DNA from 2 places in the Phycicoccus ginsengisoli genome. Region 2 is predicted to be linked to the other one. Evidence: riboswitches for the same ligand, from Rfam matches in the RefSeq annotation. Region 2 holds a riboswitch; the other holds the start of a gene.
The links. Region 2 has a riboswitch for S-adenosylmethionine ahead of metX (homoserine O-acetyltransferase MetX). Riboswitches for the same ligand answer to the same signal wherever they lie in the genome.
Positions count from the first base shown of each region.

Region 1: another riboswitch for S-adenosylmethionine. It lies ahead of ACYVDO_RS16350 (aminotransferase class V-fold PLP-dependent enzyme); the one in region 2 lies ahead of metX (homoserine O-acetyltransferase MetX).

Region 1 covers NZ_BAAGYN010000010.1:109,814-119,887, reverse strand. Annotated here, with positions in the region: gene kdpA (potassium-transporting ATPase subunit KdpA) at 1-853, opposite strand, end outside; gene kdpF (K(+)-transporting ATPase subunit F) at 853-951, opposite strand; gene ACYVDO_RS16375 (DUF4118 domain-containing protein) at 1,128-1,880, shown strand; gene ACYVDO_RS16370 (multidrug effflux MFS transporter) at 1,870-3,246, opposite strand; gene ACYVDO_RS16365 (DUF6186 family protein) at 3,299-3,487, opposite strand; gene ACYVDO_RS16360 (hypothetical protein) at 3,499-4,032, opposite strand; gene ACYVDO_RS16355 (FtsK/SpoIIIE family DNA translocase) at 4,085-6,781, opposite strand; SAM riboswitch class IV at 7,127-7,239, shown strand; gene ACYVDO_RS16350 (aminotransferase class V-fold PLP-dependent enzyme) at 7,281-8,717, shown strand; gene ACYVDO_RS16345 (ribonuclease J) at 8,899-10,074, opposite strand, start outside.
Region 2 covers NZ_BAAGYN010000008.1:33,113-43,186, reverse strand. Annotated here, with positions in the region: gene ACYVDO_RS14115 (DNA polymerase) at 1-1,049, opposite strand, end outside; gene ACYVDO_RS14110 (S8 family serine peptidase) at 1,233-2,753, shown strand; gene ACYVDO_RS14105 (SufE family protein) at 2,956-3,447, opposite strand; gene ACYVDO_RS14100 (sulfurtransferase) at 3,444-4,352, opposite strand; gene ACYVDO_RS14095 (EcsC family protein) at 4,446-5,162, shown strand; gene ACYVDO_RS14090 (YkvA family protein) at 5,404-5,805, shown strand; gene ACYVDO_RS14085 (DUF4192 domain-containing protein) at 5,986-7,119, shown strand; SAM riboswitch class IV at 7,214-7,323, shown strand; gene metX (homoserine O-acetyltransferase MetX) at 7,339-8,475, shown strand; gene ACYVDO_RS14075 (universal stress protein) at 8,569-8,970, shown strand; gene ACYVDO_RS14070 (RNA polymerase sigma factor) at 9,181-10,074, shown strand, end outside.

The sequences.
Region 1 (10,074 bases), on a different contig from region 2:
AGCCGCCCAGCGCCCAGCCCTGGCGGCGGTCGCCCACCATGAGGCCGTACGTGCGGGTGAGGGCGAACGGGATGACGAGGAGGAGGAACACCTCGAGCAGGTTGGTGAGCGGGTTCGGGTTCTCGAACGGGTGGGCCGAGTTCGCGTTGAAGAAGCCGCCACCGTTGGTGCCCAGCTCCTTGACCGCCTCCTGCGAGGCGACCAGGCCGCCGCGGACGACCTGCGCCACGCCGGACAGCCCGGTCACCGTCGTGGGCGCGGCGAGGTTCTGGACGACCCCACCGGCGAGCAGGACCACGGCCGCGACGAAGGCCCCCGGCAGGAGGACCCGGACGACCCCGCGCACCAGGTCCACCCAGAAGTTGCCCAGGTCGTGGCCGGACTGCCGCGCGAGTGCCCGGATGAGGGCGACGGCGACCGCGAGCCCCACCGCGGCCGAGACGAAGTTCTGCACGGTGAGCCCCACGGCCTGGACGAGCGGGGTCGCACCCACCTCACCGGCATACGACTGCCAGTTGGTGTTGGTGACGAACGAGACCGCGGTGTTCGCCGCGGTGGTCACGCCCATGCCGGCGGCTCCCTGGCGCAGCGGCAGGTGGGTCTGGGCGAGGACGAGCGCGAACAGGGCCGCGATGCCCACGACGGAGAACGCGACCACGCTCGTCGCGTACGCACGCCACCCCTGCTGGGAGTCCGGGTCGACCCGCACAAGGCGGTAGACCACCCGCTCGACCCGCCAGTGGTGTGTGTCCGTGAAGACGCGCGCCATCCAGGCCCCCAGCGGGTGGTAGGCCGCGGCGAGGAGCACGAGGAGCAGCGCGATGGTCAGCAGCCCGCTGACGGTCGCGGACATCAGAAGCGGTCCGGTCGGACGAGCGCGTAGACGAGGTACGCGAGGAGGGCGGTGCCGACGACCGCGGCCACGAGGTTCTCGATCACGGTGCCAGTCAACGACCGGGCCCCGGCGCCGCCGCGTCCCTTGACGGCGTGCTGACGGGCGTTGACGGCTTCTTGACGCGGGCCGGCGGCTGGCCGGCCCGGCGGGCCGGCGCGGCGGGCCTGCGCGTGGCATCAGGAAGGCGTCAAGACCCTTGACCCGCAACGGCGGACCGGCGCGTCATGGAGCTGTGCAGCTCGACGAGATCCTCACGAGGCGACGCTGGGTCGTCGCCACCGTCGCCCTGGTGGTGCCCTTCCTCGGGTGCGCCCTGCTGGCAGCCGCCGGCCGGCCCGTCCCCGACGCGAGCGCGGTCGTCGGGCTCGCCCTGCTCATCGTGGCTGCGTCGGCGACGGGGCTGCGCTCCGCGGGGCTGTGCGCCTCCGTCTCCAGCGCGGTCGGCTTCGACTACTTCCTGACCCGGCCCTACGAGAGCCTCGCGATCCACGACGCCGAGGACGTCCAGGTGGCCGTCCTGCTCCTGCTGGTCGGCCTCGCCGTGAACGAGCTGGCCCTGTGGGGCCAGCGCCAGCGCGCCGAGCTGGGCCGTGAGCGCGGCTACCTCGACGGGGTCATGGCGACGGCCGAGTCGGTCGCGGCCACGGATGGCGACCCCCTGCACGTCACCGCCGCGGTGGCGGCACGGATCCGCGACGTCCTGCGGGTGGACTCGTGCGAGTACCACGTGTCGGAGCACCTGCCGGGAGGGCCGGTGCTGGGCCGCGACGGCTCGGTGAGCCGGTCGGGCCTCGCCCTCGACGTCGACCGTGCCGGCCTGCCCGTCGACGAGGTGGTCCTGCTGCCCGTGCACGCGGGCGGGCGCCAGCGCGGCTACTTCGCCCTCACCGCCGCCTCACGCGTGTCCCGCCCGACGCCACAGCAGCGGAGGGTCGCCGTGCTGCTGGCCGACCAGCTCTCCGGGCTGCTCGCCGTCAGCCGCTGACGGCGGCCCGTCCGCGCAGCGTCAGCGCGGCAGTGACGGCGGCCAGCGAGGCGGTGACCGCCATGACCAGCGCCATCGGCACCGCCGAGCCGGAGCCCAGGAGGCCGATCAGCGGTGCGGCCGCGCCACCGATGACGAACTGGGCGGCCCCCAGCATCGCGGCCGCCGTGCCCGCCGCCTCGCCGTGCCGCGTCAGCGCCAGGGCGGGGGTGTGGGGCAGCGTCAGGCCACAGGCGAAGAGGAGGAACCACAGGGGCACCAGCACGCCCACGAGACCGCCCACCCCGGTCACGGCACCCGCCAGCAGGGCCAGGGCCGCGACGGTCGCGATGCCCACGCCGACCCGGACCAGCAGCTGCGGGTCGTACCGGCGCAGCAGGACGGGGTTGAGCTGCGAGCCCGTCAGGAAGCCGAGCGAGTTGAGGCCGAAGGCGAGCCCGAACTGCGCCACCGAGAGCCCGTAGATGTCCTGCAGGACGAACGACGAGCCGCCGATGTAGGAGAACAGGGTCGCGAACATCAGCCCGCTGATGAGCGTGAGCCCGACGAACGTCCGGTCCCGCAGCAGCGAGCCGTAGGTGCGCAGCACCGCGCGGGGCGCCAGCGGCCCACGCCGCTCCGGCGGCAGCGTCTCGCGCAGCGCCAGGGCCGCGATGGTGACGAGCACGACGCCCGCGATCGCGAGCAGCACGAACACCCCGCGCCACGACGTCCGCTGCAGGATGGCCCCGCCGAGCGTGGGCGCGAGCACCGGCGCGAGCCCCATGACCAGCATCAGCCGCGAGAGCATGGTCGCCGCGGCGTTCCCCTCGAACCGGTCGCGCACGATCGCCATGGACACGACGGCCACCGAGGCGTTGCCCAGCCCCTGCAGCACCCGCCCGACGGTGAGCAGCTGGATGGTGGGCGCGAAGGCGGAGAAGAGCGAGGCGGCGATGTGCAGCGCGATGCCGGCGATGAGCGGGCGACGCCGGCCCACGGCGTCCGACAGCGGCCCGATGAGCAGCTGCCCCAGGCCCATGCCGAGCAGGATGCCGGTGAGCGTGGCCTGGACCGCCGACTCGGACGCCGACAGGTCACGGGTGATCGACGGCAGCGCCGGCAGGTAGGTGTCGATGGTGAGCGGCCCGATGGCGATGAGCGCGCCGAGCACGAGCACGAAGCGCACGTATGCCGCGCCGGTGGGCGCCTCCTCGACGGCGCTCTCCGCCGTGCCGGCCGCAGCCGTGGCCGCGGTGGCGGCGGCGGTGGAGGCAGGAGGGGTCGGCTCGAGGGCGGCGGGGACGGCGACGGCCGGGGTGGTGGCGGTCTCGGGGGTCGAGGGGTCGAGGGCGGCGTCGGTCAGGGTCTCTGGCGCTGCGGTCACAGGGGGCGCAACAAGGGGTGCCCCTCGATCCATTCCGGAGCCGGCCTCCGTCTCACGCCGCGAGCAGGAAGTGCCAGCCCAGCCACCACCACACGAGGAGCAGGAGCAGCTGGCCGGCCCGGGTGCGTGCCGCACTGCGCACCACGTCCGGCACGGTCGTCACCAGGTCCGGCCGGCGCCGCGCCACCACGGCAGCGACGAGCAGGCCCACCAGCAGGATCCCGTACACCGCGACGGTCACCGCCCGGCTGCTCACCGCGACCCACCGGCGCGCTCGACCAGCACGCGCACGAGCCACCAGCCGGCCAGCACCCAGACGACCGCGACCACCGTCCTGCTCGGGTGGCCACCGAGCATCGGGTCCACGATCGCGCTGATGGTCGGGTGGTCCGGGTTGTCGGTCTGGGCGTCCGGCTGGGCGAGGAAGTTCGCGAGCTCCACCACGCTCCCGACGAGCAGGAGCGACACCCACACCCACGAGCGAGCCGCCGGCGTGGCCTCGAGGGCGGGCGCCCCGGCGCCAGCCCGCAGCACGAGGACGAGGGCGACCACCCCGGCCGCGGCCAGCGCGAGCTGCACGGTGACCGAGTCACGCGTCTGGGTGGCCACCGCGAGGCCGACGACCGAGGCCGCGCCCACCGCCGGCCACCGCGCGGAGAGCCACGACGGACCGCCACGGGTGGGCAGGTCCCGGCGCAGCAGCACGAGCATGAGCAGGCCCGTCCCGAGGAAGACGGCCACGTCGACGACGTTCTCCCGCACGACGTGGACCACGCCGGCGCACATGACGATCCCGAGCGCCGGACCGGGCCGTGCCCGGCGGTGCCCCGGTGGACGCTCAGTCCCGGCCGGTGAGCTCCCAGGCGTCCTGCGACTCCTCGACTTCCTCCACCCCGGCATACTGCGCCGCCACGGGGTCGTTCGCATAGCGCGGGTCGCCGCCCCCGGCATACGCCCGGGTGGGCACCTCGCCCGTCACCTCGGCGGCGTCCTGCTCTGCCGCAACGTCGAAGACGGGCTCGGGGTCCGGCACCTCGTCGCCGCGCATGAGCGCCAGCGTGGTCGGCAGGTCGTCGGGCTTCACGAGCACGTCGCGGGCCTTGGAGCCCTCGGACGGGCCCACGACGCCGCGCGACTCGAGCAGGTCCATGAGCCGGCCGGCCTTGGCGAACCCGACCCGCAGCTTGCGCTGGAGCATCGAGGTCGAGCCGAACTGCGTCGTGACGACCAGCTCGGTCGCCTGCAGCAGCAGGTCGAGGTCGTCGCCGATGTCGTCGTCGACCTGCTTCTTGGCCGCGACCACCGTGACGTCGTCGCGGTAGTTGGGCTTGAGCTGGTCGGTGACGTGCTTGACCACCTGCTGGATCTCGGACTCGGTGACCCACGCGCCCTGCACGCGCATCGGCTTGCTCGAACCCATCGGCAGGAACAGCGCGTCACCCTGGCCGATGAGCTTCTCGGCACCCGGCTGGTCGAGCACGACGCGGCTGTCGGCGAGGCTCGAGGTCGCGAAGGCCATCCGGCTCGGCACGTTGGCCTTGATGAGACCGGTGACGACGTCGACCGACGGGCGCTGGGTCGCGAGCACGAGGTGGATGCCGGCGGCCCGGGCGAGCTGGGTGATGCGGACGATCGACTCCTCGACGTCGCGCGGGGCGACCATCATGAGGTCGGCGAGCTCGTCGACGATGACCAGCAGGTAGGGGTACGGGTGGATGACGCGCTCGCTGCCCGGCAGCGGCTTGACCTTGCCGGCCTTGACGGCCTTGTTGAAGTCGTCGACGTGCTTGAACCCGAACTGCGCGAGGTCGTCGTACCGCGTGTCCATCTCGCGCACGACCCACTGCAGGGCCTCGGCGGCCTTCTTCGGGTTCGTGATGATCGGCGTGATGAGGTGCGGGATGCCCTCGTAGCCGTTGAGCTCGACCCGCTTGGGGTCGACGAGGACCATGCGGACCTCGTCCGGCGTGGAGCGCATGAGGATCGAGGTGATCATCGAGTTGACGAAGGACGACTTGCCGGCGCCGGTCGCCCCCGCGACGAGCAGGTGCGGCATCTTCGCCAGGTTGGCGACGACGTAGCCGCCCTCGACGTCCTTGCCGACGCCCATGACCATCGGGTGCTCGTTGCTGCGGGCCGCCTGGCTGCGCAGGACGTCGCCGAGGCTGACCTTCTCGCGGTCGGTGTTGGGGATCTCGATGCCGATCGCGGACTTGCCCGGGATCGGCGAGAGGATGCGCACGTCGGCCGAGGCGACGGCATACGCGATGTTCTTGGAGAGGGCCGTGACGCGCTCGACCTTGGTGCCGCGGCCGAGCTCGACCTCGTAGCGGGTGACGGTCGGGCCACGGGTGAAGCCGGTGACCTGGGCGTCGATGTCGAACTGCTCCATGACCTGGGTCAGGGCCTCGACGACCCGGTCGTTGGCGGCACTGCGGGTCTTGTGCGGCGAGCCGGGCTCGAGGATCGCGTTGTCGGGCAGCGTGTAGGTGACGTCGCCGGCCAGCGCGAGCTGCTCGACCCGCTGCGGCAGCGGCGTGGTCGGGGGCGCCTCCAGCGGCGCCTTGACCTCCACGGCCGGGCTCTGCGACGCGGCACCGGGCGTCCTGTCGCCGGCAGGCGGGAGGACGCCCGGCGCGGTGGGCCGCTTCTGGCCCGGGCGCAGGCGCTTGCCGTCCTTGTCCACGAGCGCGGCCTGCTCGAACGCCTCGTCGCCCACCAGCGGGCCCTCGGTCTCGGGCCGACGCGGGCGACGCGGCTTCTCGGCGACCGGCTCCGAGGCGGGCTCCTCGCGGTGCTCGCGGTGCAGCAGGTGGTCGCGCAGCTCGGCGAGCCGCTCGGGGATCAGGTGGACCGGGGTGGCAGTCATGACCAGCAGCCCGAAGAAGCCCAGCATGAGCAGGATCGGGACCGTGCCGTAGACGGAGACCGCGGCCTCGAGCGGGCTGGAGGCCAGGAAGCCGATGATGCCTCCGCCGTCGCGCATCGCGTCGGCGCCCTGGGGGGGCTCGGGTATGCCGGCCGCCACGTGCGTCAGGCCGGAGGCCGCGAAGGCGAGGGCGCCCAGGCCGATGCCGATGCGCGAGTTCGTCGCGTCCTCCTGCGGTGCCCGCAGGAGCCGGACGCCGAGGAAGAGCAGGGCCAGCGGCACGGCATACGCGACGCGGCCGAAGGTGCCCGCCACGACGGCGTGGATGACGTCTCCCACCGGCCCCTGGAAGGACCACCACTCACGGGCGGCGACGACGATGGCCAGGCCGAGCAGGAGGAAGCCGAACCCGTCGCGACGGTGCTCGGGCTCGAGGTCACGGGCGCTGGTCCCGACCCGGCGGACCGCGCCGCCGGCGACGTGCGCCATGCCCATCCAGGTGCCCCGCAGCGCCCGCAGCGGCAGCGGCAGGCCGCCGCCCTTGGCCCCCTTGGCCTTCCCGCGCGTGGCGGACGTGCGCGGCGCGGTCCCCCGGCGGTTCGCCGGACGGGTCGCGGTGCCACGGCCGCTCGAGGAGCGCGTGGAGGTGGACGGACGTGTCGCCATGGTCCGCAGGGTACGCGAACGCCACAAGCGACACACGCGTCACACGCCTCCCGCGAGTGAGACATTCCGCCTGCGGCCCTCCCCCGAACGGGTGAGCCGGCCGTCTCCACTTCGGTCCGCAGGTGGGTCCGGCCATTCCACCGGCGGCGGACCCGGTGCGACGCTAGGCCTTGCGTCTGGCGGGGCCTGCGCCGGCGAACCGACCACGAGTTCGTCGGCGCAGGGGTGCGCACGCACTCGCACGCAGGCGACACCGACCGACCAGCGGACGTCGCGTCTCGCATCGCGGGAAGGTCACCGCCGCGGTGGCCGGCCGCCGGCCGCCACCGCTACCGTCGACGCCAAGGTCATGAGTGTCAGCGTCAAGCCCCGGCTCGCTGACCAGCAACCCTCCTCCGCGGTGGGGTGCTCCGGGTGACGACCGGGCCGGCTGCGCCCGCTGCCGGCAAGCGCGGACCCTGCGAACGCCGGGTCCCCACCGGACCCAGGAGGCCCTCGCATGTCGATCGCGACCACCGACACCCACCGTGACGCGGACGCCGTCACCCGCCGCAGCGCGCCCCTCGCCCACGCCCGTGGCCAGCACCTCCGGCCGGTGCCGGACGTCCGCCCGGCGGGAGGTCGGCTGCTCGGGGAGGTGACCGCACTGCCGGCGGTGGTGTCGGAGCGGCTGCTCGTGCCGACGCTGACCGGTGTCGTCGACTACGCCAACTTCGACCACGCGGCCTCGACCCCGGCCCTGGTCAGCGTCAAGCAGGCCGTCGACACCGCCCTGCGGACCTACTCCTCGGTGCACCGGGGCAACGGCTGGGCCTCGCGCGTGACGTCCTCGTGGTACGAGCAGGCCCGGGCGGAGGTGGGGTCGTTCGTGGGGGCCCGCGACGGCGACGAGGTCGTCTTCACCCGCAACAGCACCGACTCCTTCAACCTCCTGGCACGCTCCCTGCCGCGGGACACCTCCGTCTTCGTCTTCGAGTCCGAGCACCACGCGGCCCTGCTGCCCTGGCCGGCCCGGCGCACGCACCGCCTGCCGGTGCCGGGCAGCGCCGCCGACGCCGCCGTGCTGCTGCGCGCAGCCCTGCGCGAGCACCCCGGCCGTCACCGGCTCGTCGTCCTCGCGGGGGCCTCGAACGTCACCGGCGAGGTCTGGCCGGTCGCCGAGCTGGTCCGGGTCGCCCGCCGGGCGGGCGCGCGCGTGGTCCTCGACGCCGCCCAGTACGCCCCGCACCGCTCCGTCGACCTGGCCAACCTCGACGTCGACTGGGTCGTCCTGTCGGGACACAAGCTGTACGCGCCCTTCGGGACCGGGGTGCTGGCCGGTCGCGCGGACTGGCTGGACGCGGCCGCCCCCTACCTCGCAGGCGGGGGCGCCACCAGGGCCGTCACCGAGCGCGGGGTGGTCTGGCAGGACGGCGCGGCCCGGCACGAGGCGGGGAGCCCGAACGTCATCGGGGCCGTCGCCCTGGCCGCTGCCTGTCACGCCCTGCGGACCCACCGCGAGGCCGTCGAGGCGCACGAGACGACACTCGGCCGACGGCTGCTCGAGGGCCTCGCGGCGATCGACGGCGTACAGACCTACTCCCTCTTCGGCCCGGACCACGACCGGGTCGCGGTGGCGACCTTCACCGTCGACGGCCTGGACCCCGCCCTGGTGTCCACGGCCCTGTCGGCCGAGCACGGCATCGGGGTGCGGGACGGCAAGTTCTGCGCCCACCTGTGCGTCGACGCCCTGCTCGACGACGTCGACGAGGACGCGCCGACGACCGCGGTGCGGGCGAGCGTCGGCCTCGCGACGACGGCCGCGCACGTCGAGCGGCTGCTCGCCGCCGTCGCTGACCTGGCCGCGAACGGTCCGGCCGCCGAGTACGTCCACGGCGCCTCGGGCTGGGCCCCCGTCGAGGACCCGCGCGCGCTCGACCTCGCCCGCCCCTGGTAGCCGCCCGCCGGCATACCCCCGGCGCCCCGCCGAGCACCCGCAAAACAACGGTTGCTCGACAACACGCGGGATGTTGAGGCGACCTATGTCGAGCAACCGTTGTTTTGCGGGCGCGGCGAGGCCGGGGAGCCGGGGCGGGTATGCCGGGTGCTCCCGTGGGTGCGCCTAGTGCGAGGGGGCGTCAGGCCTGGATGACGACCGGGATGATCATCGGGCGGCGGCGGATCTTGCCGCCGACCCAGCCGCCGACCGCACGACGCACGACCTGCTCGAGCTGGTAGGAGTCGGTCACGCCGTTGCCGGTCGCGTCCGCCAGCGCCTGCTCGATCTTGGGCCGCACCTGCTTGAAGATCTCGTCGTCCTCGGCGAAGCCGCGGGCCTGGATCTCCGGCCCCGCCGCGACCTTGCCCGTCGCGGCGTCCATCACGACGATCACCGAGATGAAGCCCTCGTCCCGCAGGATGCGCCGGTCCTTGAGCAGCGCCTCGTCGAACTCGCCCACCGACGAGCCGTCGACGTAGACGTAGCCGCACGGGACCGATCCCACGATCCGGGCCCGGCCGTCGACGAGGTCGACCACGACGCCGTCCTCGGCCACGACGATGTGGTCGCGGTCGACGCCGGTCTGCTCGGCGAGGGCGGCGTTGGCGACGAGGTGACGCCACTCGCCGTGCACCGGCATGACGTTGCGGGGCTTGACGATGTTGTAGCAGTAGAGCAGCTCACCGGCGCTGGCGTGGCCCGAGACGTGCACCTTGGCGTTGCCCTTGTGCACGACGTTCGCCCCGAGGCGCATGAGGCCGTTGATGACCCGGTAGACGGCGTTCTCGTTGCCCGGGATGAGCGACGACGCGAGGAGCACCGTGTCGCCGACGCCGACGTCGATCCGGTGGTCGCGGTTGGCCATGCGGGACAGGGCCGCCATCGGCTCCCCCTGCGACCCGGTGCAGACGAGCACCACCCGGTCGTCGGGCAGGTCGTTGAGCTTCTTGATGTCGACGAGCACGTTGTCGGGCACGTGCAGGTAGCCGAGGTCGGCGGCGATCCCCATGTTGCGGACCATCGAACGCCCGACCATCGCCACCTTGCGACCCGACTTCTCGGCCGCGTCGAGGACCTGCTGCACCCGGTGTACGTGCGAGGAGAAGCAGGCGACGATGATGCGGCGCTCCGCGTGCCGGAAGACCTTGTCGATCGCCGGGGCGATGTCGCGCTCGGGCGTCGTGAACCCGGGGACCTCGGCGTTGGTCGAGTCGGTCATGAACAGGTCGACGCCCTCCTCCCCCAGCCGGGCGAACGCCCGCAGGTCGGTGAGCCGTCGGTCCAGCGGCAGCTGGTCCATCTTGAAGTCGCCGGT
Region 2 (10,074 bases):
GCCGCGACCGCGGGGCGCAGCTCGGTCGGGAGGTTGTGCAGGCCGTTCTGGGCCGTCATCCGGCCGGCGGCACCGTCGCACGCGGTCCAGGCGCCGCGCAGCCGGTCGTCGGGGCCGACGTGGGCGTCGAGCCAGCCGTAGCCGTACGTCGTGGCGATCCGCTCCGCCTTGCGCCACTCCAGCAGCGCCTCGACGACGGCGTGGGTGTGGCGGTAGGGCTCGAGGACCCACTTGCGCGTGTTGGGGACGTCGACGCCCACCGCGGCGAGCAGCTCCTTGACCTGCGCGGGGTTGCGCAGGTCGGTGGACTCCCGCCCGGGGGCGTGGCGCAGCACGGCGGCGTCGCGCCGCGCCCTCGTGGCGCGGGCGTCCTCCTCGTCGACCGGCCGGGGGCCGGCGGCCCCGGCGATGAGCGCCTCGGCGGTGGTCCGGTCGAGGGGGAGCCCGTCGCGGGCGAGCTCGACGCACAGCAGGGCAGCCGCCGACTCGGAGTGGGCCGTGGCCACCGCCCGGTCCCCGAGCTCGGCGAGCTGCCGGTGCTGCAGCCGCGCACACTCCAGGGCCGCGTCGCCCCACGCCAGCAGGGTCCCGTCGTCGGGGTCCCACGCCGGCGAGCCGGCCTCCGCGGCGAGGTGGCCGTCGGGGCGCAGCACGGAGCCGTCCCGGGGCTCGTCGTCGCCGGCGTCGAAGTCGAACAGGTCGCCGCGCCGTGCCTGCGGGACGAGCGCGGGGTCGAGCCCGTGGGCCGCAGCCCAGGCCTGCTGGGGGAGCGCCTGCCACCCGCCGTGGAGGAGGCGGTGCGCCTCGGCGACGTCCCAGCAGCGCGACAGCGGTATGCCGCGTTCGGCCAACGGCTGCGCGTCCACCCCGGCGGCCCACCAGGTGAACCGCACCGGACCCTCGGTGGAGTCTCCCTGCGGGCCGTCCCGCTCGAGACCGGCCGCCACGCGGGCGGCCTCGGCCACCGGACCGGCGAAGCGCACCCCGGGCCCCACGACGGCCGCGCGCGCGTCAGGGCTGGTGACGAACGCGACGGGGTGGACGGCCATGACCGGGCCATCCTGTCACCCGCCGCCGACGGCCCCGGTACGGATCCGGACGCCGACCCGAACTCGTCGGCTCCCAAACCCCACAACCCGCCCGAACTAGGACAGGGTGGACCGACCGGGGCGGCCCACGCGGCTGCCCGGTCAGGTGACCCCCCGCACGGGAACCCCAACCAGGAGGAACACATGTCCCACATCCGCAGACGTGGCCTGGCGCTCGCCGCATCGAGTGCCCTGCTCGCCGGATCCCTGCTCACCGCCGGAGCGGCGAGCGCGTCGACCGAGTCGACCACGGCCGACTCCACGCCGGTCCCCACGGCGTTTGAGGATGGCTACCTCATGAGCTACGTGCTCAACGCCAAGGAGGCCAACCCGGGTCAGACCCGGCTCGTCGAGCAGGCCGTGCGAGCTGCTGGCGGCGTCGTCGTCCAGTCGTGGCCGCAGATCGGCGTCGTCGTCGCCCACTCCGACCGGGCCGCGTTCCGCACCGACGTGCGGCGTCTGGGCGGCAACGCCCTCGAGTCCGTCGGCGCGAGCCGGACCGCCGCGGTCAAGGAGGGCACGCCCTCCGACCTCACCGCCTCCTGGGGCCGTGGCGCGTCTGCGTACCAGCAGGGCCACGCCAAGCCGGCCAACGGCGACCTCTCCGACGCCATGACGACCCCTGCCACGCCCGCTGCCGACCCGCGTGAGGCGGAGCAGTGGGACATGGTGCAGATCAAGGCCGACCAGGCCCACACCATCACCGACGGCGACCGCAACGTCCTCGTCGGGGTGCTCGACAGCGGCATCGACCCCGACCACCCCGACCTGGCCCCGAACATCGACGTCGCCGACTCGGTGAGCTGCGTGGGCGCCGGCCGGCCCAGCCAGGCCCCGGGCTCGTGGTACCCGACCACCTCCGACCACGGCACCCACGTGGCCGGCACCATCGGCGCCGCCCGCAACGGCACCGGCATCGTCGGCGTCGCGCCGAACGTACGGATGGCTGCGGTGAAGGTCGTCAACGACGACGGCTTCATCTACCCCGAGTACGCCATCTGCGGCTTCGTCTGGGCCGGCCTGCACAAGATGGACGTCACCAACAACAGCTACTACGTCGACCCGATGGAGTTCTGGTGCGGGGACCAGCCCGACCAGGCTGCCGTGCTCGAGGCCGTGGGCCGCGCCGTCCGCTGGTCGACCGACCAGGGTGTCGTGCACGCCGCCGCTGCCGGCAACTCGGCCAAGGACCTCGCCCACAAGACCCAGGACACGGCGAGCCCGAACGACACCACGCCGATGACCCGCGTGATCAACGACGGCTGCAAGGACATCCCGACCGAGCTGCCCGGCGTCGTGACCGTCTCGGCGACCACCAGTGCGGAGCAGCTGGCGTCGTTCAGCAACCGCGGGCTCGGCGTCATCGACGTGGCCGCCCCCGGCCGCACGATCCTGTCGACCGTGGTGAAGGACAACGGCTACGGCACCAAGAGCGGCACCTCGATGGCGTCCCCGCACGTCGCCGGTGTCCTCGCGCTCATGAAGTCGGCGCACCCCACGTGGACTCCCGAGCAGATGGTCGCCAAGCTGCGCGCGCAGGCCGACGACCGTCCCTGCTCGGCCCCCGAGACCAGCAGGACGCCGACCCCGGCGTGCGTGGGCGGCACGGCCGACAACAGCTACTACGGCGAGGGCATCGTCGACGCCCTCGACGCGGTGCGGTGAGGCGCAACCGCTGACGCGCGCGGGCTGACCGCCGGCCGCAACGACCACGAGGCCGCGGTCCCCACCGGGGACCGCGGCCTCGTGCCGTTCCTCCGACGACCTCGACGACCTCGACGGTGTCGACGACCTCGACGGTGTCGACGACTCGACGACTCGATGACCTCGAAGCCCTCGATGATCTCGACGTCCTCGAGAGCCGTTGCTACGCCTGGGACTTCAGGGCCACCTGGCGCTTGATCCGGCTGAGCATCCCCACCATGCCGCGCAGCCGCAGCGGCGACACGGCCTCGCCGAGGTGGAAGCGGTACGGCGCGTCCTCCGGCACGGCGAGCACCTCCGCGACGCTCAGGCCGTCGAGACCCTCGTGCAGGATCCCCGCGAAGCCGCGCGTCGTCGGTGCCTCGGGTGGGGCGGAGAAGAAGAGGTGCACCGGCTGCTCGGCCGCGGGCACCGCGTCGTCCGAGCCCCCGCCGCCCGAGCCCTCGTCGCCCACCTCGACGACGAGGAACAGCGGCGACTGGCACTCGTGCACCTGCTCCAGCTCGCCCAGCCGCCCGGCATACCGCTCCGGCAGGTCGGGCAGGCCCTCGCTGAACTCCAGCAGGAGCTCCAGGCGCTGCGGCGCGGCGAGGTCCGCGAAGTCGTCCGCGATCTCCTGCAGCGCGGCGGGGAGGGCAGCGGCCTGCTCGGTCACTTGGGGGCGCCCTGCTCGACCGGTACGCGCACCGAGTTGCCCCACTCGGTCCACGAGCCGTCGTAGTTGCGCACGTCGTCGAACCCGAGCAGGTGCGTCAGGACGAACCACGTGTGCGACGAGCGCTCGCCGATGCGGCAGTAGGCGACCGTCGGCTCGTGCGGGTCCAGGCCCTGCTCCTGCAGGTAGATCGCCTCGAGCTCCTCGCGCGACCGGAACGTGCCGTCCTCGTTGGCCGCCCGGGCCCACGGCACCGACCTCGCCCCGGGGATGTGGCCCCCGCGCATGGCACCCTCCTGCGGGTAGTCGGGCATGTGCAGCAGCTCGCCGGAGTACTCGCCGGGGGAGCGGACGTCGACCAGCGGCTTGCCGAGGTGCGCGAGGACGTCCTCCTTGAAGGCCCGGATCGGCGCGTCGTGCCGCTCCACGACGGGGTATGCCGCGTCGCCGGTGCGGGGGGCGACCTGCGGAACGTCCCGGGTCAGCTCCCGCCCCTCGGCGATCCACTTGGCGCGGCCGCCGTCGAGCAGCCGCACGTCCTCGTGCCCGAACAGGCTCATCACCCACAACGCGTAGGCGGCCCACCAGTTGTTCTTGTCGCCGTAGATGACGACGGTCGTGTCGCGCCCGATGCCGCGCTGCGACATGACCCGTGCGAACTGCTCGGGGTCGACGTAGTCGCGGACCACCCCGTCGTTGAGGTCCTGGTGCCAGTCGAGCTTGAGGGCGCCGGGGATGTGGCCGGTGTCGTAGAGCAGCACGTCCTCGTCGGACTCCAGCAGCGCGACGGCATCGTCGGCACCGGTGCCGACCCGGCCGGCCGCGACCTGCTCGGCGAGCCAGTCGGTGCTGACGAGGCGCTCGGGATGGGCGTACTGCTCGTGGGAGGGGGAGGTCGCAGTCATGGCTCCAAGGCTAGACCGGTGTCCTCCGCCCTCTCGTGGCAGGATGCCGGACACAGAGGACACCGGTGCAACTCGACCCGAAGGGGTGCTGACGTGGCTTTTCTCGGACGGGGCAGGGACGACGAGGAGGCGCCGCCGCAGTCGGCGCTGGAGCTGGCCGCCCATCCCGACGGCGACCCCGGGCGGCTGTCCTCGACCGTCACCGGGCTGATCGAGAACCTGCTCGACACCGGCATCGACGGCAAGGGCCGGTTCGACTCCGCGCAGAAGGTCGCCGACATCAAGCGGGCCGAGCAGCCGACCTCCGAGGGGGCCGTCGACGCGGTCGTCCGCCAGCACCTCAAGCTCGGGGCCGCAGGCGGCTTCGTGACGGGCCTCGGCGGGTTCATCACCATGCCGGTGGCGCTGCCGGTCAACGTGCTGGAGTTCTACCTCGTCGCCACCCGGATGGTGGCCGCGGTCGCCTCGCTGCGCGGGTACGACATCAAGCGGCCCGAGATCCGCTCGGCGGTGCTGCTCACCCTCGTGGGGGCCGACGCGGAGGACCTGCTGAAGAAGGCCGGGGTGCTGAGCACCGGTCGGCTGTCCAACCTCGCGGCCCAGCGCCTGCCCGGCCCTGCGCTCATGGTCGTCAACAAGGCCGTCGGCTTCCGGCTGCTGACCATCGCGGGCAAGAAGTCGCTGACCCGGCTCGGCAAGGGCGTGCCCATGGTCGGTGGCGTGCTCGGGGCCGGCCTGGACACCTACCTGCTGACCCGGATCGCCGCCCAGGCGAGGCACGAGTTCCCGCCGCGCAACACCTCGCACTGAACCCTGCCCCAACCGCGCCGCACGGCACCGCGCCGAGCGAGCAGCACCGCACCCAGCGAGCGGCACTACACCACGCCGCACCACGCACCGAGGTTCCCGCCGGCGTCCGTGGCGAGGGCTGCACCGGTGCCCGCGCCGGCGTACGGTCGAGGAAGCGAGGGGAACCGCGGGCCGGAATCCCGCGTCCGACCCGTTCGTTGACCCGTGTCCGGGACGCCCGTCCCGGGACCAAGGAGGACCGATGGCCACCACGACCCGACTTTCCGCCTTCCGCTCGATCTTCAGCGCGATCCGCATCGCCAGCCGTCCCGGGTCGGCGAGCATGGGGGAGCGGCTCGCGAGCCTGCCGCGACTGGTGCGGGCCACCTTCCGCGGCGAGTACGCCGGCACCTCCCGGGGCCGCCTGCTCGCCATGCTGGGAGCCGTCCTCTACGTCGTGTCACCGGTCGACCTCGTCCCCGAGGCGCTGCTGTCGGTCGTGGGCCTGGCCGACGACGCGGTGGTCCTCTCCTGGATCGCCGCGGCCGTCGTGAACGAGACGGAGGCCTTCCTCAGCTGGGAGCGCACGCAGCCCGGGCGGAGCCGGACCACCGGTCCGGCCGCCGCTGCCCGGGAGACCGTCGACTCGCACGTGGTGCGCTGACCGCCCGGATCCTCGCCGTCCGCTGCCGGCTGGGAGGGGTTGTTCCCCGTCCACAGACGCGGCCCTGACCTGCGCGCGTCCACGGTTCCCTCGTCCACAGGCGCGGCCCTGACCCGCGCGCGTCCACAGGCGGCGTGCCGTCCCCTGTCCCCGGTGCTCCGGGGTGACGAGGGTCGGGGCATGAACCCGATCCGGCTCCAGAGCCCGTCCGACGTCGTGGCGGTGCTGCCCTACCAGCTCGGCTACCACCCGCAGGACGCGGTCGTCGTGGTGACGCTCCGCGGGCGGGCCGTCGGGCTCGTCGAGCGCATCGACCTCCCCCCGCCGGAGCACGTCGGCGAGGCCGCCGACGCGCTCGTCGCCCCCCTGCTCGGTGATCCGCCCGACGCGGTCGTCCTCGTGGGCTACGAGTCCTCGGCGGGCGCCGCGATGCCGCTGCTCGACCGGTTGCGCACGGGGTGCCGGCTGGCCGGGGTCGACGTCCTCGACCGTGTCGTCGTCCGCGACGGCAGGTGGTACTCCCCGGACTGCGACCAGGGCTGCTGCCCGCCGCAGGGGCGCCCGGTCGACGACACGTCGGCGGCGCCCGGGGTGGCCGAGCTCGTCGCGATGGGGGTCTCACCCCTGGCCTCCCGGGCCGCGGTGGCCGACGTCGTGGCAGCGGACCCCTGCGTCGCGCCGGCGGTGGGCCGGGTCCTGGCTCGCCGAAGCGGTCCCGGGCCCGGGCGTGGGTCGACCGCGGGTGCACCGGCGCGCGGTCGCGGGGGCGACGAGCAGCGCCGTGCCTGGCTCGTCCAGTGGGCCGCCGCCCTCGATGTGGGCCCCGACGCCCCGGCCGTCGAGACGACCGGCCCGGACGAGGTCGCCCAGCTCGTGCTCAGCCTCGCCGACGTCGAGCTGCGCGACGGCCTCATCGCGCGCTGGTGCCCCGACACGCTGCCGCTCGACGCGCTCGGACCCGTCCTCGCCGACCAGCTGCGGACCGTGCTGCCGGAGCCCCCGTGGGCGCGGCCGGGCGCCGACGGCCCCGCGCCGGACGCGGGTCGGCGCGCCCTGGCCCGGCTCGAGTGGCTGGCCCGCGCCACCCCCGACGAGCACGCCCCGCCGGTGCTGACCGTGCTGGCCAGCCTCGCCTGGTGGCTGGGTGACGGCGCGGTGGCGCGGGAGGCGTTGGAGCGGGCGCTGGACGCCAGGCCGGACTACCGGCTGGCGCTGCTGCTCGAGCGGATGGTCGACCTCGGTGTCCGCTACCGGCGGGACGACCCGTCCCCGACGGAGGCGCCGCCGTCCGCGGGTCTGGGCCGCCCCGCCTGACCCGCCCGGCTGACCCGCCCGAATGACCCGACCGGGGTGTCCCACGTCCCGGACGGGGGGTGACCCGGGCGGCGCGGCTCGTATCATGGGGACAGGTCATGAGTTCCAGCGCGAAGCCCCGGCTCGCTGGGCGGCAACCCTCCTCGCGGTGGGGTGCCCCGGGTGATGACCCGGCCCGCCTGACCGGCTGGGCAAGCGCGAGCACCGCAGGAGCCCTCGATGACCACCACGTCCCGACGTCCGACGACCTCCGCCGCCTGGCGTGAGGGGGACCACCCCGGGGACCGCCGCTTCGTCCGGCTCGGGGCTGTCGAGCTCGAGCGCGGCGGGGTCGTCCCGGACGTCACCCTGGCCTACGAGACCTGGGGTCGGCTCAACGCCGCCGGGGACAACGCCGTGCTGGTCGAGCACGCCCTCACGGGCGACAGCCACGTCGTCGGACCCGCCGGGCCCGGTCACCCGACCCCCGGCTGGTGGGACGGACTGATCGGGCCCGGGCGTCCCATCGACACGGACCACTGGTTCGTCGTGGCAGCCAACGTCCTGGGTGGCTGCCAGGGCAGCACCGGGCCGGCGTCGGAGGCCCCCGACGGCCGCCCCTGGGGCAGCCGGTTCCCGTTCGTCACCATCCGGGACCAGGTGCGCACCGAGGCCCTCCTCGCCGACGAGCTCGGCATCGCCACGTGGCGGCTGGTGCTGGGCGGCTCCATGGGGGGTATGCGCGTGCTCGAGTGGGCCGTCACGCACCCCGACCGCGTCGCGGCCGCCGCGGTCCTGGCCAGCACCGCCTACGCCACGGCCGAGCAGATCGGCTGGTGCCAGCCCCAGCTGCTCGCGATCCGGTCCGACCCTGCCTTCCACGGCGGGGACTACTACGACCGGGAGGCCGGGCCCGACACCGGTCTGGGGATCGCCCGCCGCATCGCCCACGTCACCTACCGCAGCGAGCTGGAGCTGCACGAGCGGTTCGGGCGGGTGCCGCAGGGCGAGGAGGACCCCCTCGGCGGCCGCGGCCGGTATGCCGTGGAGTCCTACCTCGACCACCACGCCGGCAAGCTGGCCGGCCGGTTCGACGCCAACTCCTACCTCGTCCTGACAGAGGCGATGAGCTCGCACGACGTGGGTCGCGGGCGGGGAGGGGTGCAGGCGGCGCTGGCCGCGGTCACCGCCGACCTGACGGTGGTGGCGGTCGACAGCGACCGGCTGTACCCGCCCCGGCTGTCGCGGGAGGTGGCCGAGGCCGTGCCCGGCGCGCGGCTCGCCACCGTGCGCTCCGACTACGGCCACGACGGCTTCCTCATCGAGGTGGACCAGGTCGGCGGGATCATCGAGGGCATCCTCGGCGGGACCGCCTGACAGGTCCCTGCGGGTAGGCCCTGCCTGGCCGGTCCTCTTCCGGTAGCGTCGGCACGGCGGCCGACGCCGCGGTCGACGAACGAGGAGGTTCCTGTGGCCATCGTGGTGGGTTACGTCCCGACGAGGGAAGGACGAGCGGCTCTGCGCCGGGCAGCGGACGAGTCGCTGCTGCGCAAGTCCAAGCTCATCGTCATCAACTCCCAGCGCGGTGGCCGGGACTACGACTCCGACGAGGCGCAGCGGTTCGAGGCGGAGCTGAGCCGGATCCAGGGCGAGCTGGACCAGGAGGGCCTGGAGCACGAGGTCCGCCAGCTGGTGCGCGGCAACGAGCCCGCGGAGGACCTCATCGCGGTCGCCGAGGAGGAGCACGCCGACTTCATCGTCATCGGGCTGCGGCGGCGGACCCCCGTGGGCAAGCTCATCCTGGGCTCCAACGCCCAGCGCATCCTGCTGGACGCCTCGTGTCCCGTGCTGGCGGTCAAGGCCCAGGCCTGACGCACCCGCGGCGCCTCGCGCGCAGGGGATTTTGCGTACCGATGCGGGTTTGTGGGGCTTCTCGTTTTACAATGTCACCATCGAGGTCCGCCAGAGCGCCCCGCTCCCGGCAACCGAGCAATACTTCCGCCCCCGCAGTTGTTGTCACAGGCATCCCCCGTGCCCGTGATGGCGCGCGCCGTGCCGCGAGTCCGCGACGAAAGGTAGTCCGTGTCGCCTGTGTCCAAGAAGGCTGCGAGCCCCGCACCATCCCTTCCCCCGGAGTTCGCTCTCCCCGCGCTGCAGAAGCTGCTGCAGCAGGGTCGCACGCACGGGTCGGTGAACTCCGAGCAGCTTCGTGAGGCCCTCGAGGGCGCCGAGATCGCGCCGAAGCGGATGAAGGTCGTGCTGCGCTCGCTCGACGAGCAGGGCATCCACGTCACCCTCGACGCCGCCACCGCCTCGCGTGCGGTCGCCGCCACGAACACCAGGACCCGCGCCACGGCCTCGGCGAAGAAGACCACCGCCAAGAAGGCCACCACGGCCAAGGACGGGGCGGACAAGGACGCTCCTCCGGCGAAGAAGACCGCCGCGAAGTCGGCCGCCAAGTCGACTGCGGCGAAGTCCGCAGCGGCCGCCGACGAGGGCGCCGCCACGACGGCCAAGACCGCGGCGAAGGCGGCGAAGGCGACCACCACCAAGAAGGCTGCCGCGGCAGCTGCCGGCGCGGCCACCGCACCCGCCAAGGGCGCGGCCAAGCCGGGGGCGAAGTCCGGGGCCAAGGCCGCTGCCAAGGGTGCGGCCGCCGAGGGCGCCGAGGGCGACGGCGTCCCCGAGGAGGAGCTCGAGGACGAGGAGCCCACCGAGGTCGTCGAGGCCGAGCTCGAGGACGTGGAGGTCGAGGAGGTCGACGCCGAGGAGAAGTCCGAGGAGGAGGAGAAGACCGGCTTCGTCCTGCGCGACGACGACGAGGAGGACGCGCCCGTCCAGCAGGTCGTCACCGCTGGCGCCACCGCCGACCCGGTCAAGGACTACCTCAAGCAGATCGGCAAGGTCGCCCTGCTCAACGCCGAGCAGGAGGTCGAGCTCGCCAAGCGGATCGAGGCCGGCCTGTTCGCCGAGGAG